DNA from 2 places in the Peribacillus asahii genome. Region 1 is predicted to be linked to the other one. Evidence: riboswitches for the same ligand, from Rfam matches in the RefSeq annotation. Region 1 holds a riboswitch; the other holds the start of a gene.

Region 1 (5,530 bases):
CCCTATTCATTAATCCTCACATGGTGCTGGCTCTATGTGAATCTTTGGTGCAATGTCTTGATATTGAAAACCTTGAATCTTTTTCGCACGCTTGAAGTATTTAAATAAGCGTTCATTAGGATGTGCGTTCTGCTTGTACTCTTCCACAATATCTGTAATTAATTCAACAAGGCGATCTGGCTCAATTCCCTCCGCAACGGGTTGACCTGGATGAGCTGTTCGTCCAACTGGTTTGGCGCCTACAAATAAGTCAAATTTCCCTCTGCGGAAGACAATTCCGATATCATCCATGACCGCACTATAACAAGCCATCCCGCATCCATTAAACCCAATGTTTAATTCTTTCGGCATCTCCATTCCACCAAGTACACGCTGCAATTCATCCGCATAAGGAATTGGTTCTTCTTTTTCTCCATCACAGAAATCACACGCTTTTAACGTCACAACATCGCCAATTGGAGACAGTAAAAAGCCAACGGATTGCAGTTTCTCTGTAATTAAATCCGGCTCAGTCGTCGGGATTTTTAATACAATTTTATGATTCGGCGTATATTCCATCGTTCCTTTTTCACCAACAACTTGTGCTAGTGTCATCATTTGCTGCGGTGTAAATTGCTTATTAGCAACACCTGGGCTAACCGCTAGTTCAAATATGGATTCTATATTTTGTTGAACGAACGATGAAGTTGTTGGCTTAACCACACTTTGACCAGATACTCTCGATAAAGCTTCCAACGCTACCTCGTAAGAAGTGCTCGTACTCTTCTTCTCAGGCGCTTTCGTCAGCAACCCAACAGCAGCTTCTCCGTAAGAGCCTTGCGTAAGTCCTGTTTCTTGATCCATCGCCCATGGCTCTGCTTCTTTTTTCAAGCGTTGATGCGGTTTTAACGGCTGCTTTTCTGAACCCAATGTATACTTTCTTTGATAGCCACGAGGCGTAATGATTTTATTGTCATATAAGAATGTCGATGAATTCCCAATTACAACAGTTGTCAGCATTCCAATATCATGATTCAACATTTCTGCTAAATTCGTAATGGTAATCTCCTGACGCTCGCGATACGCACTTTTCACTAGCCCTACCGGCGTATCTGGCGAACGATATTTCAGTAAAATCCGCTGTGTTTCAACAATTTGTCTTGTTCGACGACCACTACGCGGATTATAAAGCGCAATAACAAAATCCGCCTGTGCCGCTGCTTCAACTCGTTTCGCGATCAGCTCCCACGGTGTTAAGTGGTCACTCAAACTAATCGTACAAGAGTCATGCATAACGGGTGCCCCAAGTAATGATGCACAGGAATTAATCGCTGAAATCCCAGGAATAATTTCAATTTCAACACCTGTTGCTTCTTTCCATCCCTTTTCAATTAAGACCTCATACACAAGGCCCGCCATTCCATAGACTCCTGCATCACCGCTTGAAATAACGGCTACTTTCTTGCCGTTTTCCGCTTGTTTTACCGCTTCTTGTGCACGCGATACTTCTTCTGTCATTCCTGTACTAATAATCGCTTGATCAGTTAATAAATCTTGAATCAATTCCACGTATGTTTTGTAACCGATAATGAAATCACTTTCTTGAAGTGCTTCCACAGCTCGCGTTGTAATATGTTTAAAGTCCCCTGGACCAAATCCAACAACAAACAGTTTCCCTTTTTGTGCCATACAAATATCCCCCTTCGTAATCCGTAATCTAGGATTCTACTTTTTTCTTTGAAATCCCTACAATAGCAGCTGCTGCTGGATTAGGTGACATTTCTCCATTCACAAATTCATATACTTTGTGTGTTTCAAGACTAGGTTCATGCATATCCCGAACAATTTGGCGGCCAATTTCAGGCGAATCAACTCGATACCAATTACCCTCTGGATAGGCAATAACGATACAAGCATCTTTGCATCGTCCATTGCAACGAGTTCGTGTCGTATGAATCTCTTCATCCAATCCTAGTAAACTAATTTCATCACGAACGGCTTGTGTCACTTCTTCGCCACCTTTTCTCATACAACTACTTCCGTTACAGATCAGTAGATGAGACTTTGTACCTTTTAAATTCCAAGTTGTCATATGTTTCCTCCTATTAGGCAGAAGAGAATAAAAAAAACCTTAACTCTCTTGAGTTAAGGTTTTTAAAAAGCTAAAAAATAACATGTACTAGCATAAACATGCCGCTCCATATATTTGACAGCCTCTACCCTTCCCTCCGAAAAGTATTACTTTTTCACTTAAAAGCAGGTTTCCTGGCTTACGCTTCTCTTTATTCTTGTCCCTTCCCGGTTTGCACCAGTGGTATTGACAATTTCATCAGCGTTACAGTAGCGGGGGCTGCATCGGATTCTCACCGATTTCCCTATTATCCCTAGCATGACACTTTGGGCACTTTTAAATTTATATTCAATTGTTTTATAACAATATTCTCTCAATTCGTAAAACTGTACCTATCATATACCATCTTTTTAAAATTTTAAATAGATAATTACAACTTACATATAAATCTAGCCTGTACAGGGAAAATAGTTCAGCAAATATTCTCCGCTTTTTGTTCCATTTTTTCTAAAAAAATCAATATTTTTCTATATTTCATTTTTGAAATACAATCATTAAAAAAATTTTTATAGAAGAAGCAATTCTCTCATGGTACACTATGCTAGAAATCTTAAAACTTTATAAACTTTACGGTGCTAAATTTTGATATTTGGCTTAAAAGGGAAGTCGGTGCAAGTCCGGCGCGGTCCCGCCACTGTAATGGGGAGCATCATTACTTACGTAAGAACCACTGTCTACTCTAAGATGGGAAGGTTGTAATGATGTCGTGATCCAGAGCCAGGAGACCTGCCATAAAGAGTAAAACTGTTTCAACCTACGAGGATGGGGATACGGATATATAGCTAGTCAGTGTTTTTTAATCACAGTCCTGCTACTATTCAGTTATGCACTTCTTTCAAGGATGAAAGAAGTGCTTTTTTGTTTTGTACATAATTTTACAAAGCTCAGACGCACTCTCACGTTCTTCAGGGATAACAAATGAGGAGGTGATGGCAGCGGCAAAAAAGTACGTAAAACGCTGCCGATTGTTTTTCTAGAATAGCAAAGATTAAAAAGGAGACCTGTATGAAAACATTGAATTGGAAAGTTCTTTATTTTATCGCATTATTGCTTTTCGTTCCTAATAAAGCCTCCGCTATGCATATTATGGAGGGATTCCTCCCTATTGAATGGGCAATCTTCTGGTGGGCGGTTACCCTCCCATTTTTAATTCTTGGTTTCCGTTCGATTCGTAAAAGCATCAAAGAAAACCCTGAAACAAAAATGATGCTTGGTTTGTCAGGGGCTTTTGCCTTTGTTCTATCCGCACTGAAAATTCCATCCGTTACCGGAAGCTGTTCTCACCCTACTGGAGTTGGCTTAGGTACGGTGCTGTTTGGACCATTTGCAATGAGTATCGTCGGATCAATCGTCTTATTATTTCAAGCTTTATTACTTGCTCATGGAGGATTAACAACGCTTGGAGCGAACGCTTTTTCCATGGCCGTTGTTGGACCGATTATCGCCTATCTTGTATATAAAGGCGCAACAAAAGCTGGCTGGTCTTTTTCCGTGGCTGTTTTCTTAGCAGCAGCACTTGGCGATTTAGGAACATACATCATGACGTCTGTTCAACTTGCTTTAGCATTCCCTTCTGAAGTTGGCGGTTTCATGGCTTCTTTCACTAAATTCGCTGGAATCTTTGCGTTAACACAAATTCCATTAGCAATCAGTGAAGGTCTATTAACTGTTATTGTTATGAACTTCTTAAAAAAATATAATGTAAGCGAATTGAAAGCACTGCGCGTTCTAACGAAGGAGGCCCGTTAAGATGAAAAAAAATCTATTACTGCTCGGATTAGTAGTCATCCTAGCGATTTTCCCTCTGTTTATTCAAAAAGGAGCTGAGTTTGGCGGAGCTGATGGCGAAGCAGAAGAAGCCATTGGCGAAATCAATTCAAGCTATGAACCTTGGTTCTCTAACATCTGGGAGCCGCCAAGCGGGGAAATTGAAAGCTTATTATTCGTTCTTCAAGCAGCAATTGGAGCTGGATTCATCGGCTACTTTATAGGGTATGCAAGAGGAAAACATAAATCAAAAAAAACAGAAAGCCCATCTAAACATGTTGTTAATCGATAAATATGCGTATTTCAATCGTCTAAAGCATATTCACCCCGTAGAGAAGATGACATTCGCGCTATTCCTTCTCCTGTTTGCTTTAACTGTCAAAGACACGATTGTTTCACTCATCACCTTCACTGTGACGAGTGCTTTTATCATTTTGGGGGCAAAAATCCCGCCTCGTTATTATATTAAATTGCTGCTTCTTCCAGGGTTCTTCCTTTTATCAGGAATATTCACGATTCTTATTTCGTTTGCTAGTGTTGAAACGGTGACTCCTGACACACTATGGTCTGCGGAGTTAGGTAATTGGAAAGTATTCATCACAGAAAACAATATTGAAATAGCAATGAATCTTATTTTTGTTGTATTGAGCAGTATAAGCTGTTTATACTTTTTAACGTTAACAACACCCGTTAATGCGATTCTTCAAGTGCTGCGTAAACTAAAGGTACCGCAATTACTCATTGAAATAATAGAAATTACGTATCGCTTTATTTTCGTGTTTTTAGAAACGGCCATACATATTTATCAAGCTCAAAATTCTAGACTTGGCTATATGACAACGAAAAAATGGCTGCATTCGCTTGGGTTATTAATTTCTTCTTTGTTTATTAACGTTTTTAAACGAGCGAAAGAGCTGACAATCGCAATGGATTCACGTGGATACACAGAGGACATTATGTATATAGACGACAACTATCAGTACTCAGCTGTAAATTGGCTAATTATTACGACCATTATCGCTAGTATCGTGGCGGTCTATCTATTATTTGGAGGGACTTTATAATGGACGAGCTTTTTTTCAAAATTGACCAGCTCACCCATCGTTATGTCGATGGTACAACAGCGTTAAAAAATCTTTCTCTCTCCGTTAAAAAAGGGAAGAAAATTGCCCTATTAGGAAACAACGGAGCCGGTAAATCCACTTTATTTCAACATTTAAACGGAATCTTGCAGCCCACAACAGGCTCCATTTTATTCAAGGGAGAACAGGTGCAGTATAATCGAAAGTTCTTGATGACATTAAGAAAGCAAGTAGGTATTGTCTTCCAGGACCCCGATTCACAGCTGTTTTCTGGAAATGTACGACAAGATATTTCGTTTGGCCCAATGAATTTAGGCTGGTCGCAGGAAAAAGTACACAAGCAAGTAGAATGGGCAATGGAGCAAACAGAAGTAACCGCTCTGCAAGATCGCCCCATTCATTTTTTAAGCTTAGGACAAAAAAAACGTGTCGCTATTGCCGGGGTATTAGCGATGAATCCGGAAGTTTTCATTTTAGACGAACCTTCCGCAGGCTTAGATGCCTATTATTCAAAGCAAATCATGCACATTCTCCGCGATATTCATCAAGAGGATAAAACGATTATTCTTTC
Region 2 (5,530 bases), 960 kb from region 1:
ATGGCGTTGACGAGCGGCGTTTTGTTTAATGCTTTCTTTTTGATCTAAATGGAAGCGCGTTTTTTTATAGTATTCATACGTATTTGGTGTTAAACCAGGCGCTGTCACTTTGAATTTAAAGTTCTTCTTTTCCTCGTAAAATTCGATTTCGTATAATGGATCGATGCCGTCTGTAGAATTTCCGATCTTTGCAGTGGACGAGTTCGGTGCAACAGCCATCAAATATCCATTACGAATTCCGTTTTGTTGAATGTTTTGTTTCAGTTCGTTCCATTTCTCATCATGGTAGTCGCGTAGTTCGAAATAGTGACCAGTCTGCCAGTCTGAACCTTCGAAATAACGGTAGCTGCCTTTTTCTCTTGCTAGTTCGCATGATGCTTGAATCGTTAAGTAAGCGATTGTTTCGTATAGAGAATCAGCAAGCTGAATAGCTTCTTCCGATTCCCAATAGATTTTTTTGACTGTAAGCAGGTGATGCCATCCGAATGTTCCGAGGCCAATCGCACGATAACGTTGGTTAGAAATCTTGGCTTGTTTAACAGGTAAGGTATTAATATCGATCACATTATCAAGCATGCGTACTTGGATAGGAATTAAGCGTTCTAGAACTTCCGCTTCAACAGCACGCGGTAAATTAATAGAAGAAAGATTGCAAACGACGAAGTCTCCACTTTTTCTTACGATAACAATGTCGCCATCTTCTGTTTCATATTCTTCTGTAATCGATGTCGGACTTAGGTTTTGGGCGATTTCGGTACATAGATTCGAGCAATAAATCATTCCTTTATGACGATTCGGATTTTTCCGATTCACCTCATCGCGATAGAACATATAAGGAGTTCCTTCTTCTAATTGTGAAATCATAATTCCTTTCATGACATCAATCGCTTGTACTTTTTCGTAAGCATAGCTTGGGAGTTTACCATGTTCCGCTGCTTCAACAGCGAGTGCGTAGTGCTTACGGAAGCTTCCGTTGCCCTTTTCCTCATCGTAAAAATCTTCAAGAGAGAAGCCGAGGTTTTGCTTCACACTATGCGGATCGAATAAGTACCATTCTTTACGGTCTCGAACCGCTTCCATAAATAAATCAGGAATACAAACCCCAGTAAAAATATCATGAGCTTTCAAACGGTCATCCCCGTTTTGTGTTTTTAAGTCTAGGAAACTCATAATGTCTTTATGCCAGGCATCTAAGTAAATAGCAATCGCACCTTTTCGTTGTCCAAGCTGGTCTACGCTAACCGCTGTTTGATTGAATAGGCGAATCCAAGGAGTAGTGCCAGAGCTGTTTCCAGAGAAGCCGCGAATATCTGAGCCAAGAGAACGAATTTTTCCTACGTATAATCCAACGCCGCCGCCAAACTTGGATACTTTTGCGGCATCGTAGTTTGAAAGATAAATGCCATCAATGGAATCTTCTACAGCATCAATAAAACAAGAACTTAGTTGTCCGTGCGTTTTTCCTGCATTCGATAGTGTAGGAGTGGCAACGGTCATGTAAAGATTAGACATCGCCCAGTAGGCTTCTTTAATTAGATCTAGACGTTTGTCTTTCGGTTCATTACGCATAATTTCCATCGCGATAATCATAAAGCGCTCTTGCGGTAACTCATAGACAGCATTTTTCTCAGGGCGAGCTAAGTAACGGTCATTTAGCAAATAGATGCCAATATAAGAGAAAAGCTTATCCTTCTCAGGGTCAATAGAGCGGCCTAATTCATCAATTTCTGCTTTTGTATAGGATTCTAGTAATTCCGCTTTATAAACAGGGTAACGTTGTCCTTCTTGTACGCTTGATAGCTGTTTGATTAAATCGTAGAACGGGCCGTAAGAAGTGTCTGTATATCCGCGATTGATTTGCGCCTCTCGATACATAGAGTGTAATAATTCTGCAGCAGCAACGAATGTCCAGTCTGGAGCATCAATATCGACGTTCTCAAGTGCCATTTGGATAAGCTTCTTAGACGTTTGTGCAGCACTTACATCTGTTTGTCGGTCCAACCATTTTTGAAAGCGTTGTTTGTATTTATCCATATGGAGTGTATGCTCGAAATCATTTGATAGGGAAGCCAGCTGCAACATGCTTTGTTCTTTTGAATTTGTTAGAGTAGTCAAGGGAAGAAGCCTCCTTTTTATATTTTAGGTAAATAAAAAAATCCACTCAAGAATGAGTGGATTAAACGACTGAAATAAAAGACTAGTAAAGATAGCTTTTAGGCAATCGTTTCATCATCTCAATCCTCGAAGAATAAGAAACTAGAATGAAGTATAGGCAGGTCTCCTGACTTATGATCTCTCTACTTTGAGTCCTTCCCGTATTCCGATTAATACGGTGGCTTTCTCATTTCGTCACATTTACAGTTGCGAGGACAGTTCCGGATTCTCACCGGATTCCCTATTTAGCCATCTCTGGCACCTTTACTTTATATATCAATATATAGATGTTTTTGGTTTATTTTTGTCAATATCTAGTATTGATTGCAAGTATTATCATAATCTATCTTTTGCTAAATTTCAACTATTTATTTTTGAGCATAGAAAGGATGAATTATATTATTTAACCTATATAAAAAGTAGGAAAAAGGAATATTAGGAATTTAAAATGGCTAAAATTGTGATAGAATAGAGGGGACATATGGTATCCTTTCAAAGGAAGATTACCAATAAAATTTTACACAAAAGGAGAAATAACGTGGAAAAAGTACTTATTTTCGGACATAAAAATCCAGATACAGATACAATTTGTTCTAGTATCGCTTATGCTGATTTAAAAAAACAATTAGGTGTTGAAGCTGAACCAGTTCGTTTAGGTGAAGTAAATGGTGAAACACAATATGCATTAACGCAATTTAATTTCGATGCGCCTCGCCTTGTTGAAAAAGTAGCTGGCGAAGCAGCTGGCGTTATTTTAGTTGACCATAACGAACGTCAACAAAGTGCAGATGATATCGATCAAGTACAAGTGTTAGAGGTTATTGATCATCACCGTATTGCTAACTTTGAAACAAGTGATCCGTTATATTATCGTGCTGAGCCTGTTGGATGTACAGCAACGATTTTAAATAAATTGTATAAAGAAAATGGAAAATCAGTTCCGAAAGAAATTGCTGGTTTAATGTTATCAGCTATTATTTCTGATACATTATTGTTTAAATCACCAACATGCACAGACCAAGATGTAGCAGCTGCAAAAGAATTAGCAGAGATTGCTGGTGTAGATGCTCAAATATACGGTTTAGAAATGCTTAAGGCTGGTGCAGATTTAAGCGACAAAACAGTAGAGCAATTAATTTCTCTTGATGCAAAAGAATTCTCAATGGGAGAAGCAAAAGTAGAAATCGCTCAAGTAAATGCGGTAGATACAAATGATGTACTTGCTCGTCAAGCTGAGATCGAAGCAGTGATTAATAAAGTGATTGACGAAAAAGGATTAGATTTATTCTTCTTCGTTGTAACAGATATTTTAAATAATGATTCTGTAGGTCTTGCACTTGGTAAAGAAGCAAGCGCAGTTGAAAAAGCTTATAATGTATCATTAACAAACAACGCAGCAACGCTTAAAGGTGTTGTATCTCGTAAAAAGCAAATCGTTCCAGTATTAACGGATGCTTTTACAAAATAATTTGTAGAATAAAGGCTGTTCGAAAGTTGCTTTCGGGCAGCCTTTTTACATGTAAACGTATTTTTGGGACAGCTTAATGGTTGAAGGAACTTACTTCATCGCATTTACTGCTCGTATCGTTCATCCATTGTTGCTGCCGTTGTAGAAGATGGATTAAGGAAGCCAGCTGCTCATATATTTGTTATCTTCTGTTGGATGTGCTTCTTTTACAATATGGAGCGGTTGGAATGTGTCGACCATGACCGCGAGTTCGAGCGTTTCTTTTTTGCCGATACTAGCTTCAATTTTCCCAGGATGCGGCCCATGCGGCAAACCGCTTGGATGCAGAGTGATAGATCCTTTTTCAACCCCGCGCCGGCTCATAAAGTTGCCGTCTACGTAATAAAGCATTTCATCGCTATCTACATTGCTATGAACATATGGAGCGGGAATGGCTTTTGGGTGATAATCATACATACGAGGTACGAAGGAACAAACAACATAATTGTGTGCTTCAAACGTTTGGTGGACTGGCGGCGGCTGATGAACGCGGCCTGTTATCGGCTCAAAATCATGGATACTGAACGCGTATGGAAACAAGTACCCATCCCATCCGATTGCATCAAGCGGGTGGAAATCATACGTATAGGATGTAAGCATTCCTTGTGCACGGACGCGCACTTCAAATTCTCCTTTCTCATCTTTCGTCACTAATCTTTCCGGGGTGCGAAAGTCGCGCTCGCAAAATGGAGAGTGCTCAAGCAATTGTCCAAATTCGTTTCGATAGCGCTTGGGCGGTACAATTGCCGAATTAGATTCAAGAATTAAAAATCGTGCTTCTTCTGATTCAAGCATAACACGATAGGTCGTGCCGATTGGGATGACAAGATAATCACCGGGGGTGAAGCTTAATTCTCCGAAAATGCTTTCAATTTTGCCGATTCCTTCATGTACAAATAGCAGTTCATCTCCTTCACCATTTCGATAAAAATACTTCATCTGCCGATTGGGCCGCGCAATACCGATTGCTACATCATCATTTGCCATGAAAATGCGGCGTGCTTCAAGAAAATCACCGCCTGCTTTCGTATTCCATGTACGGAAATGTCTATGTCTAAGCGCATCTTTTTCCTCGTATTCATAACGGATATCGCAAATTTTTTCTGCTTTCTTAACCTGTGTTGGCGGATGGATGTGATAAATGAGCGACTGGATGCCGGAAAATCCTTTTGTCCCCATTAACTGCTCATAATAAAGGTCTCCATTTTCTTTTCGAAACTGTGTGTGGCGTTTATGAGGAATATGGCCCATTTTTACGTAATGCGGCATGATATACACCTCTTTCTTTTATGTGGATGTTTTATGATATTTTGTGCCAGTGATTCACGCTTTGTTTTTACCTCTGTACTTTTTTGTCCCTAAAATCTCTGTTTCTGAAAAGGCTGGTAAGATGGTACCGCGCACTTCGCCAAACCCAATCTGGTAGCCATCTCCCCGGCAAGAGCCGCGAATGATCAGTTCATCGCCGTCTTCAATCCAAACGCGCTTTTCACCACTATTGAGTTGAATGGACTCTGCTCCGCGCCAAGTAAGTTCAAGCATACTTCCGCGTTCACTTCGTTCCGGTCCGCTGATTGTACCAGATGCGTGCATATCACCGGGGCGCATATTGCAGCCTGTAATCGTATGATGGGCGACTTGTTGAGCAATGGACCAATACATATAATTGAAATTCGTTTGAGTGATTTTTGTTTCTTCTTGCTGGTTTTCTGGTCTCAAATATACATCAAGTTCAATATTAAATGCTCCGTTTTTTGTTTGCTGTAAGTATGAAAATGGCGCCGGATCCTGGATTGGTCCAGCTTCGCGAAATGGTTCTAATGCTTCAAGCGGAACAACCCATGGTGAAATGGATGTTGCAAAATTTTT

The links. A riboswitch is a leader RNA that binds a small molecule or an ion and turns the genes downstream of it on or off. The one in region 1 is predicted to bind cobalamin.
Region 2: another riboswitch for cobalamin. It lies ahead of BAOM_RS04175 (ribonucleoside-diphosphate reductase subunit alpha); the one in region 1 lies ahead of BAOM_RS23050 (energy-coupling factor ABC transporter permease).

The regions. Positions count from the first base shown of each region.
Region 1 covers NZ_CP026095.1:4,684,477-4,690,006, forward strand. The annotation lists gene cobJ (precorrin-3B C(17)-methyltransferase) at 10-1,668, opposite strand; gene BAOM_RS23045 ((2Fe-2S) ferredoxin domain-containing protein) at 1,697-2,071, opposite strand; cobalamin riboswitch at 2,218-2,403, opposite strand; cobalamin riboswitch at 2,664-2,858, shown strand; gene BAOM_RS23050 (energy-coupling factor ABC transporter permease) at 3,116-3,859, shown strand; gene BAOM_RS23055 (energy-coupling factor ABC transporter substrate-binding protein) at 3,861-4,169, shown strand; gene cbiQ (cobalt ECF transporter T component CbiQ) at 4,153-4,941, shown strand; gene BAOM_RS23065 (energy-coupling factor ABC transporter ATP-binding protein) at 4,941-5,530, shown strand, end outside.
Region 2 covers NZ_CP026095.1:822,742-828,271, forward strand. The annotation lists gene BAOM_RS04175 (ribonucleoside-diphosphate reductase subunit alpha) at 1-2,082, opposite strand, end outside; cobalamin riboswitch at 2,255-2,435, opposite strand; gene BAOM_RS04180 (manganese-dependent inorganic pyrophosphatase) at 2,693-3,622, shown strand; gene BAOM_RS04185 (homogentisate 1,2-dioxygenase) at 3,776-4,930, opposite strand; gene fahA (fumarylacetoacetase) at 4,985-5,530, opposite strand, start outside.